3 regions of the Streptosporangium sp. NBC_01810 genome follow, and region 1 is predicted to be linked to each of the others. Evidence: riboswitches for the same ligand, from Rfam matches in the RefSeq annotation. Region 1 holds a riboswitch; each other region holds the start of a gene.
What was found. A riboswitch is a leader RNA that binds a small molecule or an ion and turns the genes downstream of it on or off. The one in region 1 is predicted to bind S-adenosylmethionine.

Region 1 (4,710 bases):
GCCGCCGCGGCGGCCTTCAAGGCGGGCCAGGTGGACGCGGTCGGCGTGTTCGCGCCCTTCACCACCACCGCCCTGGGGCTGCCGGGTTCCACGGCCATCGCCACCTCCAAGGACTTCCCCGGCGCGATCCCCGACCACCTGGTGGTGGCCGGCTCGCTGGTCGCCGAGCGGCCGCAGGAGGTGCAGGCACTGGTGAAGACCTGGTTCGAGACCCTGGAGTGGATCGCGGCCAACAGAGCGGAAGCCACCGCGATCATGGCCAGGCGGGCGGGGGTGAACGAGGCCGACTACGCGAGCTACGACGCGGGAACCACGATCTTCTCCCTGGACGACAACCTGGCCGCCTTCGAGCCCGGCGACACCGACGACCACCTCGACCACCAGGCCGCCCTGATCGCGAAGTTCCTCGTCGCGTCGGGCCTGGCCGACACCGAGCCGTCGCTGGACGGTCTTTTCGAGCCAAGGTTCGTCAGGAGCCTCAAGCCGTGAGTGCGGGAGCGCCGATATGGAGAGCACACCGGGCGACGACCGATTGTGGCCGGGGCGGGTTCAGCTCGCCCTGCTCGCCACCAGGAAGGTCGCGGCAGTCATGAGCGTGAGGACCGCGGAGTCCGTCGCGCCCCCCGAGGTGGGGCGGCGAGCCTGGGAGCCGCTGCCCCGGCGCGCGGGCCGGCCGGGTCCGGCCTGGAAGCGGAGCTCCGGGGTGTCCGTCCGTGCCCGCTGGGGTCTGCGGGCGGCCTCGGTACTGGTCCCGCTCGCCCTCTGGACCGTCGTCAGCATGGCGGAACTGGTCGATCCGACCTTCCTGCCGTCCCCGCTGGCCGTCCTGGAGGCGTTCGCGGAGATGCTGGGCACCGGCCTGCTGCTCGACGACACCCTCGCCAGCCTCGGCCGGGTCGGGGCCGGGTTCGGGCTGGCGGTGGCGATCTCGGTGCCGGTGGGCGTCGCGATGGGCACCTCGGCCGTGGCACTGGCCCTGCTGGAACCGGCGGTCGGCCTGCTCCGCTACATGCCGGCCGCCGCGTTCATTCCCCTGCTGATCATCTGGCTGGGCCTCGGCGAGCCGTCCAAGGTCGCGATTCTGCTGCTGGGCGTGGTGTTCTTCAACACGCTGATGGTCGCCGACGCCGTACGGCGGGTGCCGGGCGAGCTCGGCCAGGCGGCAGCCACCCTGGGCGCCCGGCGTGGCGAGATCCTCAGGAAGGTGATCTGGCCGTACGCGCTCCCGGCGGTGGTGGACGCGGCGCGGATCAACGCCGCCGCCGCGTGGAACTTCGTGGTGGTGGCCGAGCTGATCGCCGCCGAGTCCGGGCTCGGCTACCGGATCATCCGGGCCCAGCGGTTCCTGCAGACCGACAAGATCTTCGCGGTGCTCATCGTGATCGGGGTGGTCGGCCTGCTGATCGACGTCGTGCTGCGCGTGCTGCGCGACCGTCTCGGAAGGTGGACGGCATGACCCTCGTGCTGCGCGGCGTGGCCAAGGACTACGGGACCACCCGCGTCCTGGACGGCATCGACCTGTCGATGGAGCCGGGCGAGTTCGTGTGCGTGGTCGGGGCGAGCGGCTCGGGCAAGTCGACGCTGCTGTCGCTGATCGCCGGGCTCTCCCCGGCCAGCGCGGGCTCCATCACGCTCGGCGGGGCACCCGTTGTCGGCCCCGGTCCCGAGCGCGGGCTGGTCTTCCAGTCGGGAGCGCTGTTCCCCTTCCTCACCGTCGCCGAGAACGTGGCCTTCGGACTGCGGCTGCTGCCGATCTCCGGGGCCGACCGGGAACGGCGGGTTCGCTGGTATCTCGGCGAGGTCGGGCTGTCGTCCCTGGCGGACGCGCTGCCCCGGCAGCTGTCCGGTGGGCAGCGCCAGCGGGTGGCGATCGCCAGGGCGCTGGCGTGCGAGCCGGCCGTGCTCCTGCTCGACGAGCCGTTCGGGGCGCTGGACGTGCAGACCAAGGAGGACATGCAGCTCTTCCTGCGCGAGGTGTGGCGCGACACGGGCACGACCGTGCTGATGGTCACCCACGACGTGGAGGAGGCGGTCCTGCTCGCCCAGCGGGTCCTCGTCTTCGCCTGCGGGCCCGGCAGGGTCGCCGCCGAGGTCCCGATCGACCTGCCCGCCTACCGGGCCCTCGCCGTCAAGCGGACCTCCCTCTTCCTGGGCCTGCGCGCCACCGTCGAGGACCTGGTCCGCTCGCACATGCTGACACCTGGGAAGGAAAAGGTGTAGAACGACATTCTGTGGCTCTCCGGGCGGGGAGCTCCTGTGGCTCTCCGAATGGGGAGCTCCTGTGCGGGAGCGCCCCGAGGGCTTCCGGGAGGGAGAGGCGATGGTCGACTCCTTCACCCGGCCGGACTTCGCCGAGGGCGTCGCCGGCTTCCCGCCGCTGTAGTCGCTACGACGCTCTCAGCTGACCAGGGTGAGCCAGTGCGGGGCGGTGTCGAAGGGGGCCGTGCGGGCGGCGACGGCCTCCATCAGCCAGGCGGCCGAGGCGCGGGCGCTCCGGACGACCTCGGGCGGGTAGGCGTACCTGACCCTGTGCTCCTCGAACTCGTCCTCGTCGTCCAGGAAGACCCGGCTGGTGCGGCCCCTCGCCAGATCGCGGCGCGTCCGGATCACATCCAGGTCCAGGTCGATCATGGTGACCTCGCCGTCTCCCCATATCGGCACCGTGGAGATGTCGCAGTAGATCTCGTGCTTGTGCGGGGCGGTGTTGAAGGCCGCGGTCCACCAGGCGTCGTGGGGGAAGAGCATCACGAACGGGTGAGGCCAGGCGATCTCGGGTCCGTCCCCCTTGCGACCGCTGGAATTGGCCACGCAACCGGTCCATACCCCGTGCTCGTCCTCGCCGAGCAGCAGGCCGCGGTGGTGCCAGTGCAGCGATCCGTCGTACTTGCGGTAGACCACATTCACCGTCTCATAGGGCATTCCCCGACAATAAGGCTTGACAGAGATCTATGTATTTCCTACTTTATAAGTAGGTTACGAGCGTCAGTGCGGAGCCCCGGCTGGCTGACCGGCAACCCTCGCACCGCGGCGGGGTGCCCCCGGGGGAGACCTGGCGGCACGGTCGGCGTGCCGCAAGCGCGGACCCCCTCACCGGGGTCACCGAGACATGCCCGGGAGAGCCACATGTCGAAGATCAGCACATCGAACCAGGCGAGCCCCGCCGGCCTCGACACCTGCCGCCCCTTCCCCGGGATTCCCGCCGAGCCGGGGCAGTGGCACCGCAGAGCCGCCGTATGAGCGCCTCGATCGCCGTCGTCGGCGCCGGCCCGACGGGCACCTGCCTGGTGGAGCGCATCTGCGCCAACGCCGCCGACCTGCTCGGCTGGCCCTCGCTGGACGTCCACGTGATCGACCCCCACCCGCCGGGCGGCGGCCGCGTCTGGCGCCGTGACCAGCCCGACCTGCTCTGGATGAACTCCGCCGCCGCCGACGTGACGCTCTTCACCGACGAGTCGGTGCGCTGTGAGGGGCCGATCCGTCCAGGCCCCACGCTGGCCGAGTGGCTCGGCGGGGACCCCGGCACCTTCGCCTCCCGTCCGGCCCAGAACGGCTACCTCTCCCACGTCTTCAGGCACGCGGTGGCGACCGCACCGCGCGGGGTCCGGGTGCACGTGCACCCCACCCGCGCCGTCGATCTCGCGGACATCCCCGGCGGTCAGGCGGTGCTGCTGCAGGACGGCCGGACGATCGAGGCCGACGCGGTGATCCTGGCTCAGGGGCACGGCGACGTGATCCCGAACGGGGAGGAGCGGGCGCTGGCCGACCTGGCCGCGCGCGACGGGCTGCGCTACCTGCCCACCGCGCCGGCCAGCGGCCCGGCCAGGGCCATGCCGAGGGGCGTCAGCCCGATGGAGAGCAGCCAGTCGTACGCGGACACCCGTGAGATCGCCTCGGTGGGGATGTGTTCCTGCACGGCGGTCTCCCAGAGCGGGGACATGAACGCCAGACCGCCGGTCATCAGCCCGTAGGTCGAGGTCGAGGTCGCGGTCGAGGTCCGTGCCGGAGGCGGATTCGGAGGCCGGGACGGGCTCGGAGCGCGGAAAACCGCATGTCGAACCGGGGAACGGATCGCTAGCATGAGAACATGACTTTCCTGGTGATGCTCTCCCCCTGAAACCGGGGTCGCCTGACGTCTTCTCGAGGCCCTGAAACGGGGCCTCGATCTGTTTTCGGGCTTCAGCGGAGGTTCCGATGTCCCGAATCCTGCTCACCACGACCATCCCGTACATCAACGCGCGCCCCCACCTGGGCTTCGCCCTGGAGCTCGTCCAGGCAGACGTACTCGCCAGGCACCACCGCCTGCTCGGTGACGAGGTCAGGCTTCAGACGGGCACCGACGACAACTCGCTCAAGAACGTGCGGGCCGCCGAGGCCGAGGGGATCTCCGTACGGGATCTCGTCGACCGCAACGCCGCCGAGTTCGCCCGGCTGGCGGGACCGCTCTCGCTCTCCTTTGATGACTTCATCCGTACCAGCGCCGACCCCCGGCACCGGCCCGGCGTCGAACGGTTCTGGCGGGCCTGCTCCGCCGACCTGTACCGCAGGCACTACGAGGGCCTCTACTGCGTCGGCTGCGAGCAGTTCTACCCGCCCGACGAACAGTGCCCCGAGCACGACGCCCCCCTCCAGCACGTGTCCGAGGAGAACTGGTTCTTCCGCCTGTCCCGCTACCGCGACGAGCTGTACAGCCTCATCGACAGCGGCCGCATT
Region 2 (4,710 bases), 2.3 Mb from region 1:
GACCACCCGCCAGAACGGGTCCTGGAACTCGGGGTCGTCGGGCCTGCCGAACTCGGCGTGGGTGGCCACGTGCAGGTAGGAGCGGCCGAGTCGGCGGTCGCGCAGCAGCGCGTTGACATCGGCGTGCCGGGCGACCAGCCACTGGCCGGTCGGTTCGAAGAAGCCGACCGGCTGCTGCCGCCTAAGTTCGTCGTAGACGTCGTACGGATGGGCGACGAATTCCGGATTCCAAGGATCAAAGCGCACACAGACATCGTAATGTCGCCATATTCCTTGGTTGACGTGTTCGCTCCCTTGAGCTGGAACATCGTGGTGTGCGGACGGGTGTCCAACGGCTTCACGACAAGCGAGAACACCATCGCGCCACGCGCCGGGGGGGCATCTTGTGGCACGCCCACAGCCCCACGACGAGCCGGAACACCGTCCGGCTACACCTCGGCCGACTTGTCAGCCTCCTCGGTCCGGGCCGGCTTGTCAGCCTCCTCGGTCCGGGCCGGCTTGTCAGCCTCCTCGGTCCGGGCCGTCTTGGCGCGCAGGCGGATGTTCAGCAGCTCCACGATGAGCGAGAAGGCCATCGCGAAGTAGATGTACCCCTTGGAGATGTGCTGCCCGAGGCCCTCGGCGATCAGCACGACGCCGATCAGCACCAGGAACGACAGGGCGAGCATCTTGATGCTCGGGTGCTTGTCCACGAAGCGGCTGATCGGGCCTGAGGCGAAGAGCATCACCAGGACCGAGACGATCACGGCCGCGACCATGACGCCGATCTGGTCGACCATGCCGACCGCGGTGATGACCGAGTCGAGGGAGAAGATGATGTCCAGCAGCATGATCTGGACGATCACCGAGCCGAAGGAGGCCGCGACCTTGGCACTGCCGTGCCCGGTCTTGCCCTCGATGCTGTCGTGCATCTCGATGACGCTCTTGCCCAGCAGGAAGAGACCGCCGGCGAGCAGGATGAGATCCCGTCCCGAGATCGGCTGACCGAGGACCTCGAAGAGCGGCGATGTGAGTTTCACCACCCACGCCAGCGCCAGCAGCAGCGCCAACCGGCTGACGAGGGCCGCGAGGAGGCCCAGTCTGCGCGCCTTGTCGCGCTGTCCGGGCGGGAGCTTTCCGGCCAGGATCGAGATGAAGATGATGTTGTCGATGCCGAGCACGATCTCCAGAGCGACAAGGGTGACGAACCCTATCCAGATCTCCGGGTTGGTCACCCAATCCAACATCTACGCCTCCACTTGGTTCTACTTGATCATCACCGGCACGACGAGACCCGACATTCGGCTTTATTCAGCCCACTACCAGGACAAACATCACCCTTCGCCTGGCTCTATCAGGCCCACTGCCCAGACGAACGAAACCCGTCGCGAGTTCCCGAATATGGGAGACATCACTTGCGGACTCCCACCAGACCTCGGTTATAGTTCCCCCGTAGGTCATGAGTGCCAGTGACAAGCCCCGGCTCGCTGGCCGGCAACCCTCGCGTCCGCGGCGGGGTGCCCCGGGTGAGGACCTGGTCCGGCACGAGGTGTGCCGGGCAAGCGCGGGCTCCAGGCACCCATGTCACGGGTCGGGGTCCGATGACCTCGAAGGAGCCCTGGCATGTCCGCACCAACGATCTGCACCGCCACAGCCGCCGCCCCCGCGACCGTCCCCGCGACCCGTACGTCCGACGACAGGCCGATCCCCGCCGTGCTCGGCTCCGACCTGGAGGTTCCGGTCAGGGGCGGCAGGCTCGTCCGCTACGCCAACCTCGACTACGCCGCGAGCGCCCCCTGTCTGGAGCCGGTGAGCGCCGCCGTCGCCGCCGCGCTCCCGGCCTACTCCAGCGTCCACCGAGGCGCGGGGTACGCGTCCCAGCTGACCACGGCCCGTTACGAGCAGGCCAGGCAGACGGTACGCGCCTTCGTCGGGGCCCGTCCCGACGACTCGGTGATCTTCACCAGGAATACCACGGACGCGACCAACCTGCTGGCCCGCAGCCTGCCCGAGGGCACCACCGCCGTGGTCTTCGACACCGAGCACCACGCCTCCCTGCTCCCCTGGGAGCGTGCCCTGCGGCTGCCGGTCCCCGCCTTCCCCGGCGAGGCGGTCCGCGCCGTCGACGAGGCCCTGGCCTCGATCGAAGGCCCCAAGCTGCTGGTCGTGACCGCCGCGTCCAACGTCACCGGGGAGCTCTGGCCGATCGCCGCGCTGGCCCACATCGCCCACCGCCACGGCGCCCGCGTCCTCGTCGACGCCGCGCAGCTCGTCCCGCACCGCCGCCTCAACCTGACCGCGCTCGACCTGGACTACGTGGTCTTCTCCGGCCACAAGCTCTACGCCCCGTTCGGCACCGGCGCGCTGATCGGCCGTTCCGACTGGCTGGCCGACGCCGAACCGTACCTGCGGGGCGGCGGCGCGGTGAAGGCGGTGAACGATGACGAGACCGAGTGGCACGACGACCCCGAGATCCGCCACGAGGCCGGAACCCCGAACGTGCTGGGTGCCATCGCGCTGGCCGCCGCCTGCGACGCCCTGACCGCCACCGGCTGGTCCCCCCTGGTCCGCGAGGAGGAGCGCCTCCTCGGCCGGTTGCGCGCGGGCCTCGCCTCCGTTCCCGGCGTGCAGGAGCTGTCCCTGTGGGGTCCTGACCACCCGCGCGTCGGCATCGTCTCCTTCGTGGTGCACGGCTTCACCGCCCGCGAGGTCGCCGAGGCCCTGTCCGGCGACTACGGCATCGGCGTCCGCGACGGCAAGTTCTGCGCCCACCCCTTCGTGCGGCACCTGCTGGATGCCAAGGACGGCGGCTGCGAGGACCTCACCGCCTCCGCCGTGCGCGCCTCCATCGGCATCGGCACCACCTCCGAGCACGTCGATCGGCTGATCGCCGCCCTGCGGGATCTTGCCTCGCGCGGCTGACGTGACAGCATAGGCGTATGAATGAGCCTCGCCGTGAGCTGAACGTGGGGATGGGAGCAGGAGCCGCCGCCGTGCGGGAAGCGCACGGCAAGGAGCTCGCGACCGAGGACATGATCCTCAACATCGGGCCGCAGCACCCGTCCACGCACGGCGTGCTGCGGCTACGGCTCACCCTGGACGGGGAGCGGATCAGCTCGGCCGAGCCGATCGTGGGCTACATGCACCGGGGCGCGGAGAAGCTGTTCGAGGTACGCGACTACCGGCAGATCATCGTGCTGGCCAACCGGCACGACTGGCTGTCGGCGTTCGCCAGCGAGCTGGGCGTCGTCCTCGCGGTGGAGCGGATGCTCGGCATGGAGGTGCCGGTCAGGGCGGTCTGGACGCGGACCCTGATGGCCGAGCTCAACCGGGTGCTCAGCCACCTGATGTTCCTTGGCTCCTACCCGCTGGAACTCGGCGCGATCACCCCGGTGTTCTACGCGTTCCGGGAGCGCGAGACCCTCCAGGCCGTGATGGAGGAGATCGCCGGCGGGCGGATGCACTACATGTTCAACCGGGTCGGCGGCCTCAAGGAGGAACTGCCCGAGGGGTGGCTGGGCCGGGTCACGACGGCCGTGGCCGACGTGCGGCGACGGCTGCCCGACATCGAGAATCTGATCGCCGGAAACGAGATCTTCCTCGCCCGTACCCGCGGGGTGGGCGTGCTGGACCGCGAGACGATCATGCAGTACGGCGTGAGCGGCCCGATCGCCCGCGCCTCCGGCGTCGACCTCGACCTGCGCAGGGACGAGCCCTATCTCGCCTACGGCGAGCTGCCGGTGAAGGTCGTCACCCGCTCCGCCGGAGACTGTCACGCCAGGTTCGAGGTGCTGCTGGAGCAGGTGAAGGTCTCCCTGGACCTGGCGGACGCCTGCGTGCGGCGGCTGCACGAGCTGCCCCAGGGGCCGATCAACCAGCGCCTGCCCAAGGTGTTGAAGGTCCCCGAGGGCCACACCTACGCCTGGACGGAGAGCCCGCTCGGCCTCAACGGCTACTACCTGGTCTCGCGCGGGGAGAAGACGCCGTGGCGGTTGAAGCTCCGCTCGGCCTCCTTCAACAACATCCAGGTGCTGCGCGAGATGCTCCCCGGCAACCTGGTCTCCGACATGGTCGCCATCCTGGGCTCGATGTTCTTCGTCGTCGGCGACATCGACAAGTGAGGCACGGTTAGGACCTCATGATCGAACCCAGGCGAGGCAAGAAGAAGGCGGCTCCTCCGACGACACCCGCATCCCCCGTCGATCCCGTCGACCCCGTCGATCCCGAGACCTTCGCGGCCTCGAAACCCCCCACCGGCTCCGTGCCTCCCGGTGCCCCTCCGGCCGACGGCAGGCCGGAACGGAACCGGTACGTCGACTGGTTGCGCGCGTTCAGCCTGCTCGTCGTGGTGGTCTGGCACTGGGCTTTCACGATCCTCCAGTGGGGGCCGGACGGCCCCTCACCGACGAGCCCGCTGGGCTTCACCTCAGGGCTGTGGATCCTGACATGGCTGCTCCAGGTGTTGCCGCTCTTCTTCTATGTGGGCGGGTACGTCCACCTACTGTCCTGGGAGCGTGCCTACGGACGCGGGGTGGGCATCGGCACCTTCGTGTGGCGGCGCATCCGTGGTCTCGCGATCCCGACGCTGGCGCTGGCCGGCACCTGGATCGTGCTGGGCGCGGCCGTGACGTGGGCGTTCGGGATCAGGTGGATGGACCGGGTGGTCCTGCTCGTCATCAGCCCGCTCTGGTTCATCGGCGTCTACCTCATGCTGGTCGCCCTGCTCCCGGT
Region 3 (4,710 bases), 2.7 Mb from region 1:
ACTCGGGTGGCTCGTTCATCTCGGTGGACCAGGCCCAGGGGGTCACCTCCGGTGGCTCCGGCGACTGCACCACCAGCGGTGTCACCTACTTCCAGCCGGTCAACGAGATCCTTGCCGCCTACGGCCTGACCCTGCTGACCGCCAGCACCGCCCCCTCATCGGGTGACGTTTCCCCGGGCACCATCCCATCGGGCAAGCAGGACTGCGCCGGCTATCCGAAGACCTACACCGGCACGCTGAACGACGGTCAGTCCGTCTCGCAGCCGAGCCGCTACTACCGGGCCGCCGTCACCGGCACGCACTCCGCCTGCCTGGACGGTGGTGAAGGCGTCGACTTCGACCTCTACCTCCAAAGGTGGCAACGGTCGGTCTGGGTCACCGTCGCCACCTCCGAGGGCGCGGGTCCCGACGAGCAGATCAGCTACATCGGCCTGCCCGGCTTCTACCGCTACCGCCTGGTCTCCGCGAGCGGCTCCGGCCCCTACACACTGAAAACGAAGTCCCCCTGACCCGCCTCGCGCGGCCCTTTCGCGGTCCTCGCGCGCTCCTTTCGCGCTCCTCTCGCGGTCCTCTCGCGGTCCTTCGCGGTCCAGGCCGACATGCCGCCGAGCGGCCCGGTTCAAATCGTCTGCCGCGTGGCGTGTGGCGTTTTGGGGGTTGGGGGCAACGGCTGGATTAGGGTGGCGTTGCCCGTATCGCATGATCGGTCTGTGCTGCGGGGTGCTCTCCCCCTCCTGCTGTGAAAGCCGAGGTCGAGGAGGGATCGATGTCCCGCAGACATGTCGTCGCCATGGGCTGCGTCCTGGCGGTCACCGGGCTCACCCTGACGGGCGTGCCGGCTGCCGCCGGACCGCGGGCAAAGGGTGTTCCGGTCACCGTGCCCGCCTGGAAGCCGCCGTCGGGCATGCTGGAGGCGCTCCAGCGCGACCTGGAACTGACCAGGGAACAGGTGCAGGAACGTCTGGCCAACGAGACCCGTGTGTCGAGGATCGAGGCAGACCTCCGCGAGGCGCTCGGCAATCGTTTCGGCGGCTCGTGGCTGATGGGAACCATCGCGCAGACCCTCGTGGTGGCCACCACCGACGAGGCCGACATCCCTACGATCGTCGCGGCGGGTGCCAGAGCCGAACTCGTCAAACGGTCACTGACGGAACTCGCCGGGCTCATCAGCGACCTTAACGTGGACCTGCCGGGACGTGGTGAGGGGGGAGACGTGCGCTACGTCGACACCAGGAACAACAGGATCGTCATCCTCTCGAAGAGCCCACTGGCAACCGAGGACCGCGTGGAGGCCGTGGGGGCAGACTCGAGTGTGGTGAAGGTGGTGCCGTCCACCGAGCGGCCTCGGCTCCTCAGTGACGTGCAGGGCGGTGACGCCTACTACATCGGCAGTTCGAATCGCTGCTCCGTCGGTTTCTCGGTGATGCGTGGGACCCAGGCGGGTTTCGTCAGTGCCGGCCACTGCGGTAAGGCGGGTGATGCCACCACCGGTTTCAACCGGATACCCCAGGGTGTCTTCAAGGCGTCGGCCTTTCCCGGCCGTGACTACGCCTGGGTCGAGGTGAACGCCGGTTGGACGCCCAAGCCGGTGGTGAGCAACGGCAGTGGCGGCGCCGTGCCCGTCACCGGTTCCAGGGCGGCTCTGGAGGGTGCCTCGGTCTGCCGGTCCGGCTCCACCACCGACTGGCACTGCGGCCTCATCCGGCAACTCAATGCCAGCGTCACCTACCCCCAGGGCACCATCCACGGGCTGACCCGTACCAGTGTCTGCGCCGAGCCGGGCGACTCGGGTGGCTCGTTCATCTCGGTGGACCAGGCCCAGGGGGTCACCTCCGGTGGCTCCGGCAACTGCACCACCAGCGGTATCACCTACTTCCAGCCGGTCAACGAGATCCTCGCCGCCTACGACCTGACCCTGCTGACCAACGACATGGCCCACCCACCAGGTGTCGTCGCGCCTGATCCGAAGACCTGCGCCGGCTATCCGAAGACCTACACCGGCACGCTGAACGACGGTCAGTCCGTCTCGCAGCCGAGCCGCTACTACCGGGCCGCCGTCACCGGCACGCACTCCGCCTGCCTGGACGGTGGTGAAGGCGTCGACTTCGACCTCTACCTCCAAAGGTGGCAACGGTCGGTCTGGGTCACCGTCGCCACCTCCGAGGGCGCGGGTCCCGACGAGCAGATCAGCTACATCGGCCTGCCCGGCTTCTACCGCTACCGCCTGGTCTCCGCGAGCGGCTCCGGCCCCTACACGCTGAAAGCGAAGTCCCCCTGACCCGCCTCTCGCGGTCCTTCACGGTCCGCGCGCGCTCCTTTCGCGGTCCTTTCCTGGTCCTTTCGCGGTCCGGGCAGGGCGCGGGAGGTTCCACGGGACGTCCGCCGTGAGCGGTGTCTTCCGGCAACGAGGGGACGCGTCCTGTGGTCCAGGGCGGTATGTCCGGCAGGTAACACGCCATGTCTCGTACAGTGAGACAAGTGGTCGGGGTCGCGCCACGTCGGGGTAGAGTGCTTAAGGCCTGCATGTCAGGTTTCCAACTGAATATTTGCTCATCCAGAGGGGTGGAGGGATCGGCCCTGCGAAGCCCCGGCAACCATCCCGGTCAAGACTCGTGATCTGAACGAGGTCAACCGGGACAGGTGCCAATTCCGGTCTGTGACCAGGGTGGTCCGCAGACGAAGATGAGGGAAAGGCCTCGCTTCATGGCGCTCGCAAGCACTGAGAATCCCACCGTCTCGCCCGGTCATGCCGAAGACGCGCAAAACCAGCGCTTCGGTCCCGCCGTGGCACTGTCCTGTCGCGAGTGCGGTGCCCGCTACGACCTCGGCCCGAGCTTCGCCTGTGCCGAGTGTTTCGGACCCCTTGAGATCGCCTACGACTTCGGGCGGGTGACCCGGGAGCAGATCGCCGAGGGGCCGGCCAACATCTGGCGTTACCGCTCGCTGCTGCCCGTCCCCGCCGACGTGGCCTCCAAGCCCAACATGGAGCCCGGCTGGACCAGGCTCGTCAACGCGGGCAACCTCGCTCGCGAGCTGGGCATGCGCTCGCTGCACGTGAAGGACGACTCCGGCAACCCCACGCACTCTTTCAAGGACCGTGTGGTGGCCATCGCCGTCGAGGCGGCCCGCAACTTCGGCTTCCACACGCTCTCCTGCTCCTCCACCGGCAACCTGGCCGGCGCCGCCGCCGCCGCCGCCGCGCGGGCCGGGCTGGACGCCTGCGTGTTCATCCCCGCCGACCTGGAGCACGCCAAGGTCGTCATGGCCTCCGTGTACGGGGGCAGGCTCATCGGTATCGAGGGCACCTACGATGATGTGAACCGCTTCTGCTCGGAGCTCATCGGCGATGAGCTGGGCGAGAAGTGGGGCTTCGTCAACGTCAACCTCCGGCCGTACTACGCGGAGGGCTCCAAGACCTTGGCGTACGAGATCGCCGAGCAGCTCGGCTGGCGCGTTCCCGACCAGATCGTCGTGCCGGTCGCATCGGGCTCACAGCTCACGAAGATCGATAAGGGTTTCAAGGAGCTGATCGAGCTCGGCCTCGTCGAGGACAGGCCGTACAAGATCTTCGCGGCCCAGGCCGAGGGGTGCTCCCCGGTCTCCGCCGCCTACAAGGCGGGCCACGACGTGATCCGCCCGGTGAAGCCGGACACGATCGCCAAGTCGCTGGCGATCGGCAACCCTGCCGACGGCCCGTACGTGCTGGACATCGCCCGCCGCACCGGCGGCGCGGTCGAGGACGTCACCGACCCCGAGATCGTCGACGCGATCCGGCTGCTGGCCAGGACCGAGGGCATCTTCGCCGAGACCGCCGGAGGCGTCACCGTCGGGGTGCTCCGCAAGCTGGTCGCGGAGGGAAGGCTCGACCCGGAAGCGGAGACCGTGGTTCTCAACACCGGAGACGGTCTCAAGACCCTCGACGCGGTGGCCGCCGAGGCGCGCCCCACCGCTGTGATTCGCCCCTCTCTTGACGCATTTCGTGCGGCAATCGCCTAGAAATCGTGAAAGGTACTGAATTATGAGCGTTTCTGTGCGGATTCCGACGATTCTCCGGACTTACACTGGCGGTGCTGCCGAGGTGAGCGGAGAAGGTGAGACCCTGCGCGACGTCCTTCAGAAGCTTGACGCGGACTTCCCGGGGATCGGCGCCCGAATTTTTGATGAAACGGGTAAGATCCGCCGTTTTGTCAACGTCTATGTGGGAGATGAGGACGTCCGTTTCGTCGACAACCTCGACACGGCAACGCCCTCCGGTGTCCAGGTCTCCATCATCCCGGCGGTCGCCGGGGGCTGAGCCCGCTGCCCGACTCGCCCCGGTCGCACCCGGCTTCCCTCCCGGGGCGCCCGCGACGCCTCTCCACGACACCCGCCCGGCTCCGGCCGCGTGCGGGTGTCGTGCTTTGTGGCGCGGGCCGGTATTCGCCAGGGGGAAAGATAATGTAATCTTTAACTAACTAATAGTGATAGTCAAACTATGTTCTCGCGCTAAATGCTCTTGTAAAGAACTAGTTTGGTGCTTGACTCTGTTGCCCTACCGGTTCCCACAGGTATGGTCGAGGGCGATCGATGTGGCGAAGTCCGCCCCGGAGATTGAGGACTTCGCGAGAGGAATGGGCGTCGTCCTTAAGTCCAGTAAGAGGAGTCGCAAGTGGCGCAGGGCACCGTCAAATGGTTCAACGCGGACAAGGGCTACGGCTTCATCGCGGTAGA

Region 2: another riboswitch for S-adenosylmethionine. It lies ahead of OIE13_RS31830 (aminotransferase class V-fold PLP-dependent enzyme); the one in region 1 lies ahead of OIE13_RS20315 (FAD/NAD(P)-binding protein).
Region 3: another riboswitch for S-adenosylmethionine. It lies ahead of thrC (threonine synthase); the one in region 1 lies ahead of OIE13_RS20315 (FAD/NAD(P)-binding protein).

Annotation. Positions count from the first base shown of each region.
Region 1 covers NZ_CP109070.1:4,693,021-4,697,730, reverse strand. The annotation lists gene OIE13_RS20335 (ABC transporter substrate-binding protein) at 1-489, shown strand, start outside; gene OIE13_RS20330 (ABC transporter permease) at 506-1,456, shown strand; gene OIE13_RS20325 (ABC transporter ATP-binding protein) at 1,453-2,220, shown strand; gene OIE13_RS20320 (DUF402 domain-containing protein) at 2,398-2,919, opposite strand; SAM riboswitch class IV at 2,972-3,084, shown strand; gene OIE13_RS20315 (FAD/NAD(P)-binding protein) at 3,234-3,968, shown strand; gene OIE13_RS20310 (methionine--tRNA ligase) at 4,192-4,710, shown strand, end outside.
Region 2 covers NZ_CP109070.1:7,040,503-7,045,212, reverse strand. The annotation lists gene OIE13_RS31840 (cytochrome P450) at 1-246, opposite strand, end outside; gene OIE13_RS31835 (TerC family protein) at 429-1,226, opposite strand; SAM riboswitch class IV at 1,435-1,550, shown strand; gene OIE13_RS31830 (aminotransferase class V-fold PLP-dependent enzyme) at 1,603-2,901, shown strand; gene OIE13_RS31825 (NADH-quinone oxidoreductase subunit D) at 2,919-4,100, shown strand; gene OIE13_RS31820 (acyltransferase family protein) at 4,118-4,710, shown strand, end outside.
Region 3 covers NZ_CP109070.1:7,393,976-7,398,685, forward strand. The annotation lists gene OIE13_RS33445 (S1 family peptidase) at 1-509, shown strand, start outside; gene OIE13_RS33450 (S1 family peptidase) at 767-2,278, shown strand; SAM riboswitch class I at 2,548-2,689, shown strand; gene thrC (threonine synthase) at 2,704-3,996, shown strand; gene OIE13_RS33460 (MoaD/ThiS family protein) at 4,019-4,294, shown strand; gene OIE13_RS33465 (cold-shock protein) at 4,649-4,710, shown strand, end outside.